Regions from separate parts of the Streptomyces sp. NPDC053493 genome, predicted to be linked through region 1. Evidence: riboswitches for the same ligand, from Rfam matches in the RefSeq annotation. Region 1 holds a riboswitch; the other holds the start of a gene.

Region 1 (5,378 bases):
CGGTTCCGGATCGGTTCTGAATCAGTTCAGCTTAAACAGCGGGTCCGTCACACGGCGGCGCGCTGGTAGAAGGGGCGCACCTTCTCCAGCATCCAGTCGCCGACCGGGTCCTGGGCGACGTCGAGCAGGATGAGGTTGACCGGCCAGGCCACCTCGACCCGGCCGAGGGCGCGGCCGAGGGCGTCGAGGGGCGCGTGACGGTCGGCTTCGGGGCCGGTGAGCTGGACGCCGACGAAGAGGGCCGGTTCGGTGCCCTCGACGCTGGCCAGGGTGCGGCGGGCGGTGGCGACGACGCCGGCGGCCTCGAACTCGGCGGAGGCGGCGGCGAGGAAGTCGACCGGGTCGTCCTGCCAGTCGGGCTCGAAGAGCCGGACCCGGCCGCCGGTGGCGGGCCCGTCGAGGGCGGTGCGGCCGGTCCGGCACAGTTCGGCGACGGCGGGCGGCGGCAGCGGGACGCCGACGGCGCCGCCGGGGTTCACGGCGATGCCGAGCTGCGGCGGCAGGCCGCGGGCGAAGTCGCGGGCGGGCGCGACGGTGTACGACATGTGCTCGCCGACGCAGGCGAGGAACTGCTGCTCGGAGCTGAAGACGGGCACGTAGGGGGCGCCGTCGATCTCCAGGGTGGGCAGGTCGAGGTCGGGGCTGTCGGGGCCGCCGCCGTTGGGCAGGGGCACCCAGACGGGGCTGCGGCCGAGGACCTCGACCAGCCGGCCGCCGGCCCCGGGGTTGCCGAGCGAGGCGGCCAGTACTTCCTCGAGCTCATTGCCCGGCCACGTCACGTCCACGATCTCGTCGTCCCCTTCCGGCACACGGTGCGGTCAGCACCTTAACGGCGGCTCGGTGCCCCTGTGACCGAAAAGGACGCCCTGGAGGGCGGGAGTGGTTCAGGACACGTTCCGCGGATCGCTCAGGCCGCCTCCCGGAAGCCGATCTTCCGCAGCGCGTCGGCCGCGTCCCGGTCGAGCAGGGTGACCGAGGCGCAGCCCGGCGGCAGGGCGCCGGCCTCGGCGGTGCGCACCAGGCGGCCGACGGCGCGGCGGTGCCGGGCGAAGGCGTATCCGGAGACGCCGCGGCCGCGGGAGCGCTGGCCGGCCCGGGCGGTGCCGGGCTCGACGTCGAGCAGGATCAGGTGCAGGGCGGCGCCGCGGCGGCGGGCCTCGCGGGCGAGCCAGCCGCGCACCCAGGACTGGGTGCCGCAGTCGTGGACGATCACGCCGGCGCCGGAGCGCAGGACGCGGCGCAGGCCGGCGTAGTGGGCGATCCGGGCGAACGGGCGCCACAGCGCGTACGGCAGGAAGCGGGGCAGCCGCGCCTCCCAGCGCTCCCGAGTGTCCTGGGAGTCGACGGCGCGGCCGCGGGCGGCGCGGGCCATGAGCGTGGACTTCCCGGCGCCGGGCAGCCCGGAGACGACCACGACGTCGCCGGCCGCGAAGGTGAGGGCGCGGGGACTGCGGCCGGCCCGCTCGCGCAGGTCGCGCAGGATCCGGGCGCGGCGCCGGGTCCGGGCGGCGGCCCGCTGGAGCGGTATCCCGGTGGTCGGGGCAACGGCACCGGTGCGCTGGATCGTCATCGCTTCTCCCCCTGTCGGGCCCTGAGGAGACCCTTGCCCACGAAGTGTAAAGAAACGGTAATGAGACGCAAGCGATTTGCCGCGCCGAACCGCCGTGCAATGATGTGCGCGCCAGGTGCTCGTCCGAGCGCTCACAACCGCATACCGGCCGCTCGAATCCGCGCGGGAGAGTTCCGGGTCACGCTTCGTGCCCGGGCGCCGAAGGAGCAAGTACCTCCCTTGAATCTCTCAGGCCCCGTACCGCGTGGATGAGGCAGATCTGAAAAGCGGGTCGCCCTGCCGCGTCCCCACCCAAGGTGCAAGCCGAGGATGCCCTCGGTGAACCTCTCAGGTTCCATGACAGATGGGGAGGATCGTCCTCACCGTCATGCATGTCGTGCCCTGCACGCCCTGGGACCCGGGAGCCACCCCATGAGCACTGCCCCCCGCCTGACCGCCCTCGATGCGCTGCATCGTTCGCTGGGCGCGACCATGACCGACTTCGCCGGCTGGGACATGCCGCTGCGCTACGGCAGCGAGCGCGACGAGCACAACGCCGTACGCACCCGGGCCGGCCTCTTCGACCTCTCCCACATGGGCGAGATCACCGTCACCGGCCCGCAGGCGGTCGAGCTCCTCGACTACGCCCTGGTCGGCAACATCTCCACCGTGGGCAACGGCCGCGCCCGCTACACGATGATCTGCCAGGAGGACGGCGGCATCCTCGACGACCTGATCGTCTACCGCCTGGGCGAGACGGAGTACATGGTCGTCGCCAACGCCTCCAACGCGCAGGTCGTGCTCGACGCCCTGGTGGCCCGCGCGGCAGGATTCGACGCCGAGGTCCGCGACGACCGCGACGCGTACGCGCTGATCGCCGTCCAGGGCCCCGAGTCGCCCGGCATCCTGAAGTCGCTCACCGACGCCGACCTGGACGGCCTGAAGTACTACGCGGGCCTGCCGGGCACCGTCGCGGGCGTGCCCGCGCTGATCGCCCGCACCGGCTACACCGGCGAGGACGGCTTCGAGCTGTTCCTGAAGCCGGAGCACGCCGAGGGCGTGTGGCGGGCGCTGACCGAGGCGGGCGCCGGCGTCGGCCTGATCCCGTGCGGCCTGTCCTGCCGCGACACGCTCCGCCTGGAGGCCGGCATGCCGCTCTACGGCCACGAGCTGACCACCGCGCTCACGCCCTTCGACGCGGGCCTCGGCCGGGTCGTGAAGTTCGAGAAGACCACGAACGAGGGCCGCTTCGTCGGCCGCGAGGCCCTGGAGAAGGCCGCCGAGCGCGCCGAGACCGCCCCGCCGCGCAAGCTGGTCGGCCTGGTCGCCGAGGGCCGCCGGGTGCCGCGCGCCGGCTTCCAGGTCGTCAAGGACGGCCAGGTCGTCGGCGAGGTCACCTCCGGTGCCCCGTCCCCGACCCTCGGAAAGCCGATCGCGATGGCGTACGTGGACGCGGCGCACGCCGAGCCCGGCACCCAGGGTGTAGGTGTGGACATCCGCGGTACCCACGAGCCGTACGAGGTCGTGGCGCTGCCGTTCTACAAGCGCCAGAAGTGACGCGGTCGTCTCGTTCCCCGTCTCACCCCGTAAGACCCACGTTCATCAGCACTCCCCCGATCCAGGAGAATCAGGTCATGAGCAACCCCCAGCAGCTGCGCTACACCAAGGAGCACGAGTGGCTGTCGGCCGCCGAGGACGGCGTCGCGACGGTCGGCATCACGGAGTTCGCGGCCAACGCGCTCGGTGACGTCGTCTACGCCCAGCTCCCCGCCGTCGGCGACACCGTCACCGCGGGCGAGACCTGTGGCGAGCTGGAGTCGACGAAGTCGGTCAGCGACCTCTACTCCCCCGTCACGGGCGAGGTCGTCGCGGCCAACCAGGACGTGGTGGACGACCCGTCCCTGGTGAACTCGGCTCCGTTCGAGGGCGGCTGGCTGTTCAAGGTGCGCGTCACGGGTGAGCCGGACGAGCTGCTCTCCGCCGACGAGTACACCGCGTTCGCCGGGAACTGAGACCGGGCCCGAGACCCCTAGGGATCGATTCATGTCGCTTCTGAACACTCCCCTCCACGAGCTGGACCCCGACGTCGCCGCCGCCGTCGACGCCGAGCTCCGCCGTCAGCAGACCACCCTCGAGATGATCGCCTCGGAGAACTTCGCTCCGGTCGCGGTCATGGAGGCCCAGGGATCGGTCCTCACCAACAAGTACGCCGAGGGCTACCCGGGCCGCCGCTACTACGGCGGCTGCGAGCACGTCGACGTGGCCGAGCAGATCGCGATCGACCGGATCAAGGACCTGTTCGGCGCCGAGTACGCCAACGTGCAGCCGCACTCGGGCGCCTCCGCCAACCAGGCCGCGCTGTTCGCGATCGCCCAGCCGGGCGACACGATCCTCGGCCTCGACCTGGCGCACGGCGGCCACCTCACCCACGGCATGCGCCTGAACTTCTCCGGCAAGCAGTTCAACGTGGTCGCGTACCACGTGGACGACGCCGGTCTGGTGGACATGGCCGAGGTCGAGCGCCTGGCCAAGGAGCACCGCCCCAAGGTGATCATCGCCGGCTGGTCGGCCTACCCGCGCCAGCTGGACTTCGCCGAGTTCCGCCGCATCGCCGACGAGGTCGAGGCCTACCTGTGGGTCGACATGGCCCACTTCGCGGGCCTGGTCGCCGCCGGTCTGCACCCGAACCCGGTCGAGTACGCGGACGTGGTGACCTCCACCACGCACAAGACGCTCGGCGGCCCGCGCGGCGGCATCATCCTGGCGAAGAAGGAGTTCGCGAAGAAGCTGAACTCCTCCGTCTTCCCGGGCTTCCAGGGCGGCCCGCTGGAGCACGTGATCGCGGCCAAGGCCGTCTCCTTCAAGGTCGCGGCCTCGGAGGAGTTCAAGGAGCGCCAGCAGCGCACCCTGGACGGCGCCCGCATCATCGCCGAGCGCCTGGTCCGGGACGACGTCACGGAGCACGGCGTGTCCGTGCTGTCCGGCGGCACCGACGTGCACCTGCTCCTGGTCGACCTGCGGAACTCCGAGCTCGACGGCCAGCAGGCCGAGGACCGGCTCCACGAGGTGGGCATCACGGTCAACCGGAACGCCGTTCCGAACGACCCGCGCCCGCCGATGGTCACCTCCGGCCTGCGCATCGGCACGCCGGCCCTCGCGACCCGCGGCTTCCAGGCCGAGGACTTCGCCGAGGTCGCCGACATCATCGCCGAGACCCTCAAGCCCGGCTTCGACGCCGAGGCGCTCAAGGCCCGGGTGACGGCGCTCGCCGAGAAGCACCCGCTGTACCCCGGCCTGAAGTAATTTCGTACCCTTTTGTTACTGGGTTCGTCCGTACGGAACCTCCGGGGCACCCCGCACACTGGACAGTGGGCGCGGTGCCCCGGCCCATGCTCAGCGTTTCTGCACCACCCCGGCAGACAACGGCGTCCAGCCACCCCACAAGGAGTTCTCCGTGGCCATCTCGGTCTTCGACCTGTTCTCGATCGGTATCGGCCCGTCGAGCTCCCACACGGTGGGCCCCATGCGCGCCGCCCGCATGTTCGCCCGCCGGCTGAAGAACGAGGGCCTGCTCGCCCACGTCGCCTCGATACGGGCGGAGCTGTACGGCTCGCTCGGCGCCACCGGCCACGGCCACGGCACGCCGAAGGCGGTGCTGCTCGGCCTGGAGGGCCACTCGCCGCGCACGGTGAACGTGGAGACCGCCGACGACGAGTTCGAGCGGATCAAGGAGAGCGGCCGGATCAACCTGCTCGGCGCCCACGAGATCCCGTTCTCCTTCGACGACGACCTGGTCCTGCACCGCCGCAAGGCCCTGCCCTACCACGCC
Region 2 (5,378 bases), on a different contig from region 1:
GGATGAGGCAGACCGTGCGCTGCAGGTCGCCGTTGGCGCGGTGGTAGGCGCGGACGGCCAGCAGACCGGCCAGCTCGCCCTGGGAGCCGGCGTTCGGCTGGATCGACACCTTGTCGTAGCCGGTGACCTCGGCGAGGCGCTCCTCGAGCTCGGTGATGAGCGTGACGTAGCCCTGCGCCTGGTCGACCGGGGCGAAGGGGTGCATCTGGCCGAACTCGGGCCAGGTCACCGACTCCATCTCGGTGGTCGCGTTCAGCTTCATGGTGCAGGAGCCGAGCGGGATCATGCCGCGGTCGAGCGCGTAGTCGCGGTCGGCCAGCTTGCGCAGGTAGCGCAGCATCGAGGTCTCGGAGCGGTGCGCGTGGAAGACCGGGTGGGTCAGGTACGCGTCGGTGCGCAGCGCGTCGGCGGGCAGCGCGTCCTCGGTGGCGGCGTCCAGGGCCTCGACGTCGGCGGTGACGCCGAAGGCGGTCCAGACGGCGGCGAGCTGGGCGCGCGTGGTGGTCTCGTCGCAGGAGATCGAGACGTGGTCGGCGTCGGCGCGGTAGAGGTTGACACCGGCCTCGCGGGCGGCGGCGACGACCTGGTCGGCCTTGCCCGGGACGCGGGCGGTGATCGTGTCGAAGAACGCGCCCTGGGTGAGCTCCACGCCTCCGGCGCGCAGGCCCGCGGCGAGGATCGCGGCGTAGCGGTGGGTGCGCCGCGCGATGCCCTTGAGGCCCTCGGGGCCGTGGTAGACGGCGTACATGCCGGCCATGACGGCGAGCAGCACCTGGGCCGTACAGATGTTGCTGGTGGCCTTCTCGCGGCGGATGTGCTGCTCGCGGGTCTGCAGGGCCAGGCGGTAGGCCTTGTTGCCGTCGGCGTCGACGGAGACGCCGACGAGGCGGCCGGGCAGCGAGCGGGCGTGCTTGTCCTGGACGGCCATGTAGCCGGCGTGCGGGCCACCGAAGCCCATCGGGACGCCGAAGCGCTGGGTCGTGCCGACCGCGATGTCGGCGCCGAGCGAGCCGGGCGAGGCGAGCAGCGTGAGGGCGAGCAGGTCGGCGGCGACGGTGACGATCGCGCCGAGCTCGTGGGCCTGGTCGATGACCGGCTTGATGTCCCGGATGGCACCGGAGGCGCCCGGGTACTGCAGGAGGACGCCGAAGACACCGCGCTCCGCGATCTCGGCGGGGATGCCGGCGCTCAGGTCGGCGACGACGACCTCGACACCGGTCGGCTCGGCGCGGGTCTCGATGACGGCGATGGTCTGCGGCAGGGCGTCGGCGTCGATCAGGTAGACACCGCCCTTCACCTTGCCCACGCGGCGGGAGAGCGCCATGGCCTCGGCGGCGGCGGTGCTCTCGTCGAGCAGCGAGGCGCCGGAGGTGGGCAGACCGGTCAGGTCGGCGACCACGGTCTGGAAGTTGAGCAGCGCCTCGAGGCGGCCCTGCGAGATCTCCGGCTGGTACGGCGTGTAGGCCGTGTACCAGGCCGGGTTCTCCATGACGTTGCGCAGGATCACCGGCGGGGTGAAGGTGCCGTAGTAGCCGAGGCCGATCATCGGCGCGAGGACCTGGTTGCGATCGGCGAGCGCGCGCAGCTCGGCCAGCACCTCGGCCTCGGTGCGGGCGCCGGGCAGCTTCAGGGCCTCGGCGTTCTTGATGACGTCCGGCACGGCGGCGGCCGTGAGCTCGTCCAGGGAGCCGTAACCGACCTGGGCGAGCATCTTGGCCCGCGCCTCGGCGTCGGGTCCGATATGCCGCTGCTCGAAGGGAATGCCCTGCTCGAGCTCGGAGAGCGGAGTGCGGTTGGCGGTCATGTACGGGGGCCTCCTGGTCGTCACGACCTGCGAGGGGCACCACGGCGCGGGTGCCCGGACGGCCTCCCCCTCTGTCATCCAAACCTGAGAGCTTCACCGGCCCGCCTTGCGGAGGACCGGCTTTCACCGTCGGTGAGAGCGGATGCCGTCCGACACCCGCTCTGCTTTCCAGAGTGACCTCGTCCACGCGGTACAGGGGCCTGAGAGATTCCGGGGAGGATTTGCTCCTTCGGCGCCTCCGAAAGCTTTCTCCGGAGGACTCTCCCGCGCGGGGTCGACGGCCACAGCCAGCCTACCAGCGCCGTTCCTTCTCTCATCGCTCAAGTGGCCGACATCCCAGATGTGCACTTTCGTAGGGGTTGTAGAGCAGTTGCGACCAGTTGGAGGGACCGTGCAGACCGATATCGATCCGCGCAGCCTGATCGGCCGCAAGGCGTACGACCGGAACGGGAACAAGATCGGCACCGTCGACGAGGTGTACCTGGACGACGCGACGGGCGTCCCCGAATGGGCCGCCGTCCGCACCGGCCTCTTCAGCCGGGACGCGTTCGTCCCGCTGGAGCCGAGCGAACTGGTGGAGGACGGCCTCCACATCCCGTTCGAGCGCTCCTTGATCAAGGACGCTCCCGACTTCGGCGTCGGCCGGCACCTGTCCCCGGAACAGGAACTCCAGCTCTACCGCCACTACAACCTCACCCTCCCTCCGGCGCCCCCGCCCCCGGACCACGACTTCGGCCACCTGGCGGGCCACGAAGAGCCCTGACGCCTCTCCGCCGCGCGGTCCCTCTCACCCACCCGGCCGAGCGCCGACCACCGGCGACCGCGCAGGTCGGTCCACCCGCCCGCAGGGCGGCTACGCGGCGGCGCCCGTCGCGCCGCCCGGGACCAGGGGCAGCGGGTCCGCGGGCTCGAGGTCCGGGTCGTCGACCGGGAAGGTGCGGACGCGGCCCGGTGCGGAGGTCGGTTCCTCGAAGCGGACGGTGACCCGCCCGACCCCGCTGCCCTGCACCCACCCGGGCCCGTGCACCGCGTGCCGCACGTCGTTGCCGGGCGCCCAGCGCCGCTCGGCGGCGGGCTCGGTGGCCGCAGAAGGCGCGCCCGGCACCTCCGCGGCCTCCTCCACCCGGGGCCCCGCCTCCGCCGCCTCCACGACCCCGTCCGGCCCCGCCGCTCCCGCCGCTCCCGCCGCCTCCGCCTGCGCGAACAGATCCTCCTGCGTGTAGTCCGCGAGCCCGCTCACGCCCACGCCCAGCAGCCGCACGCCACCCGTCGTGTCCACGCCCTCCAGCAGCCGCGCCGCCGCCTCCCGCACCACCACCACGTCGTCCGTGGGCCCCCGCAGCGTCTCGGACCGCGTCAGCGTCGAGAAGTCGTACCGCCGCACCTTCAGCACGATCGTCCGCCCCGAGTGCCCGGAGCCCCGCAGCCGGCCCACGCACCGCTCCGCGAGCCGTTCGACCTCCATCCGGATCCGCAGCCGGTCGTGCAGGTCCACGTCGAAGGTGTCCTCCACGGAGACCGACTTGGCGTCCCGCTCGGCCACCACGGGCCTGTCGTCGTACCCGAGGGCCATCCGGTACAGCGAGGCCCCGTGCGCCCGCCCCAGGAGCCGTACGAGCTCGTCCTCGCCCGCCTCGACGACCTCCGCCACGGTGGTGATCCCGGCGCGCCGCAGATGCTCACCGGTCGCCGGGCCGACGCCCGGGATGATCCGTACCGACCGCGGTCCGAGCAGCTCCCGCTCCGTGCCGGGTTCGATCAGCACGAGCCCGTCGGGCTTGGCCTCCTCCGAGGCGATCTTCGCGAGCATCTTGGAGCCGGCCAGGCCGACCGAGCCGGTCAGCCCGGTGGTGGCGAGGATGTCGCGGCGCAGCCGCTCACCCGCCGCCCGCGCGCTCGCGCCGTCGTCGGCCACTCCCCCGGCCTCCAGGTCGACGAAGGCCTCGTCGAGGCTGAGCGGCTCCACGAGCGGCGAGAGGCGGCCCAGGAGTTCCATGACCTGGCCGCTGATGGCCCGGTAGAAGGCGAAGCGGGGCACCAGATAGGCGGCGTTCGGCGCGAGCCGGCGCGCCTGGGCCATCGGCATCGCGGAGTGCACCCCGAAGCGCCGCGCCTCGTACGAGGCGGTGGCGACCACGCCGCGCGGCCCGAGCCCGCCCACGACCACGGGTTTTCCGCGCAGGCTGGGCTTCGACGCCTGTTCGGCGGCGGCGAAGAAGGCATCCATGTCGAGATGCAGGATCGTGGGCGCGGCTCTCACGGTTCCGATGCTGCCCTACGCCACTGACAATCGGCTCGCACACCCGTGCCACCGCCCGTACGCGCCCGAATCCGGCCCAGGCCGCCGCCTCGCCCACGAGCCGCCCCGCATACCCTTCCGGTCCCCACGCGTACGGCTCAGACGGCCCTGTCCCGGCGCCTGCGCGCCAGCTCGTCGGCCGGGTTGTGCCCGATCAGCGTCTCGCCGGTGTCGACGCGCTCGCCGTGCAGCTGCGACAGCGCCGCCTCCACGTCCCGCCACACCACGCCCACCGCGATGCCGAAGACGCCCTGCCCGCCCTGGAGCAGGTCGACGACCTCGTCGGGCGAGGAGCACTCGTAGACGGTCGCGCCGTCGCTCATCAGCGTCATGCGCTCGAGGTCGCGGAAGCCACGGGCCCTCAGGTGCTGCACCGCGGCGCGGATGTTCTGGAGCGCGACGCCGGTGTCGAGGAAACGCTTGACGATCTTGAGGACGACGACGTCCCGAAAGCTGTAGAGCCGCTGCGTCCCGGAGCCGTACGCGGGCCGCACGCTCGGCTCGACGAGACCGGTGCGCGCCCAGTAGTCCAGTTGGCGGTACGTGATGCCGGCGGCCGCGCAGGCGGTCGGGCCGCGGTAGCCCACGGCCTCCGTGGCCACGTCCGCGGCGGGTCCCGGGCCCGCGCTCACGTCCGTAGCGGAGTCGCCCACACTGCCGTGAAGCGGATACGGGCCCTTCTCCCCGGAGGCACGCCCCAGGAAGCCCCCTGCCGTACCGTCGCCGCTGCTCATCACGCCGACCCTCCGTCCTTGACCTGCCCACACGAAGGTAGGCAGTCACTCGGGGTGCGTCAACGATCGCCACACTCGGCACGCCGAGTGATAATCACCCTGAGAGTGGTTTCACGTGCCCCTCTCCGGGGAAAGGCTACTGGTTCCGCGGTGCCGGTTACGCCTACTGGTTACCGGTCCCGAAGTCCTCCGGCGAGATCTGGTCGAGGAACTCGCGGAACTTCTCCACCTCGTCCTCCTGCTCGTCCGGAATCGCGATGCCCGCGTCGTCCAGCACGCCGTCACTGCCGTAGATCGGCGTGCCGGTGCGCAGGGCGAGCGCTATCGCGTCGGACGGCCGGGCACTCACCTCGACACCGCTGGCGAAGACCAGCTCGGCGTAGAAGACCCCGTCGCGCAGGTCCGTGATGCGGACTTCGGTCAGCTCCTGCCCCACGGCCTCGAGGACGTCCTTGAAGAGGTCGTGCGTCAGCGGCCTGGCCGGGGCCATGCCCTGCTGGGCGAAGGCGATCGCGGTCGCCTCCCCCGGTCCGATCCAGAT

Evidence for each region. A riboswitch is a leader RNA that binds a small molecule or an ion and turns the genes downstream of it on or off. The one in region 1 is predicted to bind glycine.
Region 2: linked by a shared signal. The riboswitch ahead of gcvP (aminomethyl-transferring glycine dehydrogenase) and the one ahead of gcvT (glycine cleavage system aminomethyltransferase GcvT) in region 1 are both predicted to bind glycine.

The regions. Positions count from the first base shown of each region.
Region 1 is NZ_JBITXS010000001.1:273,974-279,351, forward strand. It holds gene ACIGO8_RS01205 (enhanced serine sensitivity protein SseB) at 48-785, opposite strand; gene ACIGO8_RS01210 (AAA family ATPase) at 908-1,570, opposite strand; glycine riboswitch at 1,724-1,823, shown strand; gene gcvT (glycine cleavage system aminomethyltransferase GcvT) at 1,982-3,106, shown strand; gene gcvH (glycine cleavage system protein GcvH) at 3,184-3,561, shown strand; gene glyA (serine hydroxymethyltransferase) at 3,593-4,852, shown strand; gene ACIGO8_RS01230 (L-serine ammonia-lyase) at 5,004-5,378, shown strand, end outside.
Region 2 is NZ_JBITXS010000020.1:7,984-13,361, reverse strand. It holds gene gcvP (aminomethyl-transferring glycine dehydrogenase) at 1-1,804, opposite strand, end outside; glycine riboswitch at 1,983-2,081, opposite strand; gene ACIGO8_RS32675 (PRC-barrel domain-containing protein) at 2,196-2,567, shown strand; gene ACIGO8_RS32670 (DNA polymerase IV) at 2,658-4,064, opposite strand; gene ACIGO8_RS32665 (MerR family transcriptional regulator) at 4,202-4,837, opposite strand; gene ACIGO8_RS32660 (bifunctional nuclease family protein) at 5,001-5,378, opposite strand, start outside.